3 regions of the Listeria marthii genome follow, and region 1 is predicted to be linked to each of the others. Evidence: riboswitches for the same ligand, from Rfam matches in the RefSeq annotation. Region 1 holds a riboswitch; each other region holds the start of a gene.
What was found. A riboswitch is a leader RNA that binds a small molecule or an ion and turns the genes downstream of it on or off. The one in region 1 is predicted to bind S-adenosylmethionine.
Positions count from the first base shown of each region.

Region 2: another riboswitch for S-adenosylmethionine. It lies ahead of HCJ55_RS04570 (5-methyltetrahydropteroyltriglutamate--homocysteine S-methyltransferase); the one in region 1 lies ahead of HCJ55_RS13535 (methionine ABC transporter ATP-binding protein).
Region 3: another riboswitch for S-adenosylmethionine. It lies ahead of metE (5-methyltetrahydropteroyltriglutamate--homocysteine S-methyltransferase); the one in region 1 lies ahead of HCJ55_RS13535 (methionine ABC transporter ATP-binding protein).

Region 1 covers NZ_JAASWB010000009.1:18,131-20,452, reverse strand. Annotated here, with positions in the region: gene HCJ55_RS13540 (methionine ABC transporter permease) at 1-531, opposite strand, end outside; gene HCJ55_RS13535 (methionine ABC transporter ATP-binding protein) at 528-1,550, opposite strand; SAM riboswitch class I at 1,640-1,758, opposite strand; gene HCJ55_RS13530 (hypothetical protein) at 1,867-2,055, opposite strand; gene cesK (histidine kinase CesK) at 2,134-2,322, opposite strand, start outside.
Region 2 covers NZ_JAASWB010000002.1:350,628-352,949, reverse strand. Annotated here, with positions in the region: gene HCJ55_RS04585 (Imm8 family immunity protein) at 1-359, shown strand, start outside; gene HCJ55_RS04580 (DUF1294 domain-containing protein) at 373-630, opposite strand; gene HCJ55_RS04575 (RidA family protein) at 709-1,086, shown strand; SAM riboswitch class I at 1,150-1,247, shown strand; gene HCJ55_RS04570 (5-methyltetrahydropteroyltriglutamate--homocysteine S-methyltransferase) at 1,341-2,322, shown strand, end outside.
Region 3 covers NZ_JAASWB010000003.1:2,317-4,638, forward strand. Annotated here, with positions in the region: gene HCJ55_RS05470 (MFS transporter) at 1-995, shown strand, start outside; SAM riboswitch class I at 1,072-1,178, shown strand; gene metE (5-methyltetrahydropteroyltriglutamate--homocysteine S-methyltransferase) at 1,285-2,322, shown strand, end outside.

The DNA of each region.
Region 1 (2,322 bases):
ACCAGCACCAATGACACCTGCCATGGCTGTGAAACCAACGAGCGAAATTGCTGTCACTGTAATACCAGAAATAATTGCTGGCAAAGCTTCTGGGATAAGCACTTTACCGATAATGGTAAACATGTTTGCACCCATCGATTTTGCTGCCTCGATAACCCCTTTATCTACTTCACGAAAGGCGATTTCTACCATCCGACCATAGAACGGAGCAGCCGAGATAATCAAAGCTGGTAGTGCTGCTTTTGGCCCGATTACCGTTCCGACAAGCGATTTTGTCATCGGTAAAAGTAGTACGATTAAAATAATAAAAGGGATTGAGCGGAACACATTGACTAATATTGCTGTTACCCAATAAAGAATGCGCGCTCCGGCATGTTTTTTGTTGTTTGTTAAAAATAGCAGTAAACCTAATACAATCCCTAGTAAGAAAACTGCAAACAATGAAGTTAGCGTCATATAAAGCGTTTCTTGGGTTGCGACCCACATCATTTGAAAATCAACATTTGGAAATAATTCTTGTAATTTGCTCATCGTTCTAACACTTCCGTTTCTACTTTAAGTTGACGTAGCTGTGTTAGACTCGCATTTATCGCATCATCTGTACCTAAAATCTGTACGTAAAGCGTTCCGTATGCGCCGTTTTGCGTTTGCGTTAAGTTGCCGTGAAGGACATTTAGCAACACATCATTTTCTTTTGCTACTTGGGATATGACTGGTTGGGTGGCATTTTCGCTCATAAAGAGTAGTTTGACGATTTTGCCTTCGGAGTAATTATCTAGGAGTAAGTGGATGAGTTCTTCGGTTTCGTCTGAGTCAGTAACTTGGCGAACGAAGCGCTGCGTTACTTTTTCTTGAGGGTGGCGGAAAACATCTAATACGTCGCCAAGTTCGACAACTTTTCCGTTTTCCATTACTGCGACGCGATTACAAATTTTTCGGATCACATGCATTTCATGGGTGATAACGATGATTGTTAAGTTGAGGCGTTTATTGATATCTAGGAGGAGTTCTAACACTTCATCGGTTGTTTGTGGATCGAGTGCGGACGTTGCTTCATCACAAAGCAACACTTTTGGGTTATTGGCAAGTGCTCTTGCAATGCCGACCCGTTGTTTTTGACCACCGCTTAGTTCCGCTGGATAGGCGTTTTCTTTACCTTCCAAGCCAACAAGACGGATGAGTTCATTTACACGGAAACGTCTTTTTTCACCGCGCACACCTGCGATTTCTAGTGGAAAAGCAATATTTTCTGCAACGGTTCGTGACCATAATAAATTAAAATGTTGGAAAATCATCCCGATTTGTTGACGAGCTTTTCTTAGCTTTCCGCCGCGAATTTGGCTAATCAGTAGATTGTCGACTTCGACCGTTCCTTCTGTCGGTAGTTCCAGCCCATTAAACATCCGAATAAGCGTACTTTTTCCCGCTCCGGAATAACCAACTACACCAAAAATCTCGCCTTGTTCAATTTCTAAATCGACATGGTCGACTGCGAGAACTTTGTTGTTTCTAGACGCATATTCTTTTACAACGTTCTGTAACGTAATCATCTCTATCACCTTTTCTACATTCTGATATACAAAAAAGCCTCTCTGCTGATGAGCAGAAAGGCAGCATTTTTTCAAATGGACTAGCTTCCTTCTCATCTTTCAGAACAACTCGCTGTTCTGCATGACTTAGCACCTTAAACACATAATGAATTACTGTTTAGGTTGCTGGGTTTCATAGGGCATTTCCCTCCACCACTCTGGATAAGATTTCTACATATTATTAAATCACTTCATTTGTGACTATAGTGACGTTTCTTGTTTTTTCATATTACCTTGTCTAGTAAACTTTGTCAATAACTTTTTTACTTATATTGATTTATTTGTAAGTTATTTCACTAACTATACAACTATTTCCCAATTCATCTTCACTAGCCATTTGAGAGGCTATTTTGATTTGGGCTCTATTTTGATATTTTAATTCGCTATTATTCACTTGAACTATGTACATAAATACCGCAATCACCGTGATGCAAGCAACAACAATTAAAACAATATGTTTTTTCATTTTCCTCTCCTCCGTGATTTATATTCTACCGAAAGAACATAAATCACGAGGAAAGAAACATTTAAGAATTGTTAAAGATTAAATCAGTGGCAATTTGACGATAAAACTGGTTTTGCGGTGTTTACTTTCTGCAGTAACAATCCCACCATGTTTTTCGACGATAGACTTAGCAATCGCAAGCCCTAAGCCCGTGCCAGTTGTGGTCCGGTTTTTATCTACTTTATAAAAACGTTCGAACAAGTATGGTAAATCAACATTCGGTATTTC
Region 2 (2,322 bases), on a different contig from region 1:
AACATAATTCAAAACTTGTTTTATTACAAGAAATCCATTCAACAGAAATAGAAGTCCCGCTTAAAGATTGGGAATATGACCCAGAAAAAGAACTTTATCTAGTTATTGATTTGTTTATTGGAACAAATGATGGCACGAAAAGAGGCAATTATTTTCACATTCCAGTGGTAACACCAGCAACTTTGTATAAACTTCCAAAAGGGAAACGAAAAGCAATCGTATTGGAATATTATCGTTATGATTTACTTTTGGATAAAATAGAATCCATTTTGGAAAAATGTACAAAAGAGAGCTGGGATGATTCTTGTGAAGCGCTGCAAAATTATTTCTTTTGGGAATATGAAAATTACAAAGCTTAAAATTTAATGGAGATTAATACAACCACCAAACCAAAACCCCAACAGTCCAAACCATCGCAAGCGGCACTAAAATCCGGAACTTCGGTTTTTGTGTTTTATGATGAAACAACTGCATCGACATCCAGCTACCAAATGCCCCGCCGAGAAATGCGGTGAAAAGCAGTACAGATTCAGGTATCCGATAAGCGTGTTTAATTGCTTTCCGTTTATCGATAGCGAATAATAGAAAAGAAATAAGCGTTATCGCGATTAAATATATTGTTAAAATCATCCAGAAATCCCCCTTCGTTGCTAAAACAAACTTTATTGATTAGAATAAAAGCATACCATAAAAGAAAGCAGGGATAAAATGGCAAAAGAAATTATTCAAACATCGTCAGCCCCAAAAGCACTTGGACCATACTCACAAGCTGTAAAAGTGAACGGACTTATTTTTACGTCAGGTCAACTTGGTATTAACCCGGCAACTGGAGAATTAGCAGAAGGCGCGACAAAACAAGCCGAGCAAGCTTTTAAAAATTTAGCAGCAGTGTTAGAAGAAGCAGGTTCTGGACTGGATAAAATCATCAAAGCGACCGTTTTCTTCAAAGATTTAAATGAATTTACGGCTGTAAATGAAGTTTATGCGACATTCTTTTCCAGTGATTTCCCAGCGAGAAGTGCTTTCCAAGTAGCGAAATTGCCGCTTGATGCTGAAATTGAAATCGAAGTTATCGCAGAAGCATAAATATTCAGAAATAAATTTGACAACTACGAGAAGCAAACGATATAATAAGAACCAATTACATAGTACTTATCAAGAAAGGTGGAGGGTTCTGGCCCAGCGAAGCCTTGGCAACCGGATTTTTCACGGTGCCAAATCCAGCAGGTAACACTGACAGATAAGGCACGCGAATCAGGTAAATTCACTTTCCCTTAAAAGCTGTCTTTTGAGGGAAAGTTTTTTTGTACATAAAAATAAAACGAATTGAGGCGAAGGAAATGAATCAAGTAGCACCATTTTATGCAGATCATGTTGGAAGTATTTTACGGACAAAGGCTATTAAAGACGCGCGGGAGAAGTTCCAAGCTGGCGAAATAACAGCCCAAGAGTTGCGCGAAGTTGAAAATACAGAAATTAAATACATTGTCGAAAAGCAAAAAGAAGTCGGCTTAAAATCAATCACAGATGGCGAGTTTCGCCGTGCTTGGTGGCATTTTGACTTCTTGGAGAATTTGGATGGGGTAGAAGGATACGATGCGGCTGGAGGTATTCAGTTTAGCAAAGTGCAAACAAAATCGCATTCGGTAAAAATCACGGCTCCGATCGATTTCACCACGCATCCATTTATAGAAGATTTTATTTTCCTAAAAGAAGCAGTTGGTGAAAATCATGTCGCGAAACAAACGATTCCAAGTCCAGCAATGCTTCATTATCGCGGCGACATTGAGTATCAGCCATATTTAGATGATGCCGACAAATTTGCCGCTGATTTAGCGACTGCGTATCAAAAAGCGATTCAAGCATTTTATGATGCTGGCTGTCGTTATTTACAATTAGATGATACGTCTTGGAGCTATTTATGCTCGGATGAACAACGCGAAGTCGTGCGACAAAGAGGATTTGATCCGGACACATTGCAAGAAACGTATAAAAATCTTATCAATGAATCTATCAAACATAAACCAGCTGATATGGTCATCACAATGCACATTTGCCGCGGGAATTTCCGTTCTACATGGATTGCGGAAGGCGGCTATGGACCAGTTGCGGAAACCTTATTCGGTCAATTAAACATCGATGGTTTCTTTTTAGAATATGATAACGAACGTTCTGGAGATTTTGCGCCATTAAAATATGTGACGCGCCCGGATTTGAAAATCGTTCTCGGCTTAATTACTTCGAAAACAGGTGAATTAGAAGACGAAGCGACGATTAAAGCGCGAATTGCAGAAGCGAGCGAAATCGTCCCATTAAGCCAAT
Region 3 (2,322 bases), on a different contig from region 1:
AGGCACCACTGCATAAATATGGTTATAAGCCGATTATTTTAGTTGGGGGAGGGCTAGTTGCGGTTGCAATTTTGGCTTTTCCAATTTGGTTTAATTTATATTTTTGGTTTATATTGCGGTTGCTCATTGGTGTGGGGGATCATATGTTACATTTTTCATCGCAGACTTGGATTGGTGCTATGAGTGATGCTAGTAAGCGTGGTCGGAATATGGCGATCTATGGATTGTTTTTCTCATTGGGATTTGCAATAGGGCCACAATTGGTCAATTTGGCAAAAATAAATGCAAACTTACCTTTCTTTTTATCTGGGATTTTAGTGTTGATTGCTTGGGGGCTAGTTTGGTTTATTCGAAATGATTTTGTTGGAGAAAAGGCGGTTATTCGGAAAATTTCTTTTTTTGGGAGTTTGAAGCGCTTTTCAGATGTTTTTAAGTTGGCTTGGGTCGCGATGATTCCGCCATTTTTGTATGGGATTTTGGAAACTGGGCTGAATGCAACTTTTCCGGTTGTAGGACTTCGTGATGGACTCGATACGATGATGATAGCAATGATAATTTCTTCTTTTTCGGTGGGGACGATTATTTTTCAAGTGCCGATTGGGATTGTTAGTGATAAATTTGGTCGTGGGAAGGTGTTACCACTTTTGACGGGAGCGGGGGCGGTTGTTTTTGTGTTGACTGCTTTTGTTAAGATGCCTGTTTTATATGTGATTTTCTTCTTTGTTTTGGGGATATTACTTGGGTCGCTTTACTCGCTGGGGTTGTCTTATATGACTGATTTGACACCACTGGAATTGCTTCCGGCTGGGAATATTTTGGTTGGAATGTGCTTTAGCTTGGGGAGCATTATTGGGCCGAGTGCGACTGGAATGATGATTGGGATTTTTGGAAATCAAATATTTTATTTTGTGGTGGCAGGAATGCTTGTTTTAGGCTGTTTGTTGTTAGCTTTTGGAGCACGGAAAGATGCTTTAGAAAAGAAAATGGAAATTTAATGATTGACAGTTTTTAGGTGCAAGTGGTATGATGATTTCAATCCAATTTAAGTGATTAAAAAAACTAAATAAATTGCTCTTATAATGAGTGGTAGAGGGACTGGCCCGTTGAAACCCGGCAACCTTTCAATACGTTGAAAAGGTGCTAAATCCTGCGAAGTGTGATGCTTCGAGAGATAAGAGAGACTTAAAAAGTTTCAGTGTATTTGTGTATCGAAACTTCCAAACCTCTCTAGTTCTCTAGGGAGGTTTTTTATTGGCAAAAAATCGAGAGGATAAGGTGATAGGTATGGTAAAGGCGATTAGTTCAAACTTGGGGTATCCGAGACTTGGGGAGAAACGTGAATGGAAACGTGCGTTAGAAAAATTCTGGAATGGTGCGATTTCAGAAGAGGAATTGTTGGCTGAAACGAAGGCTCTACGATTGCATGCGCTGAAAAAGCAACAAGACAAAGGAATTGATTTGATTCCGGTGGGTGATTTTAGTTTTTATGATCAAGTGCTTGATACGAGTGTGACATTTGGGATTATTCCAAAACGTTTTCAGCATGATGGTGGGAAAGTTTCGCTAAATACATATTTTGATATTGCACGTGGTAAAAGTGACGCGGTTGCTTCTGAAATGACTAAATGGTTTAATACTAACTATCACTATATTGTTCCTGAACTGGCGGATGCGGATCCGAAAGTGTTGGATAATCGGGCGCTTTATTATTACGAAGAAGCGAAAAAAGAGCTTGGTATTGAAGGTAAGCCAGTGCTTGTTGGTCCGGTTACTTACTTAAAACTTGGAAAAGGGAACGATGCGGAAAATTTTGAAGCGTTATTAGATAAATTTATTCCGGCGTATGTGGAAATTTTGAAAGAGCTTGAGCGGGCTGGTGCTAAGTGGGTGCAAATTGATGAGCCTTATCTGGCAACTAGCTTTGATAAATCAGAAATTAAGTTATTTGAAAAAGTGTATCAGGCGTTTCAAACCGCGGTACCAAATTTGAAAATCGAGTTGCAAACTTATTTTGAAAGTTTGGATTATTATGAAGAGGTTGTTAATTTACCGGTAGCGGCGGTTGGGATTGATTTTGTTCATGATCATGGCGATTCGCTCAAAGCGTTGAAGGCTCATGGGTTCCCGGAAGATAAATATTTAGCGGCTGGTGTGATTGATGGTCGGAATGTTTGGCGGAGTGACTTGGATGCAAAACTTTCGCTACTTACTGAGATTGCGGATTATGTGGCGGATGGGAAATTGATTGTGCAGCCTTCCAACTCCTTACTACATGTGCCAGTGACGAAATTGAGCGAACCAGATTTGGATGAAGTGATTCTC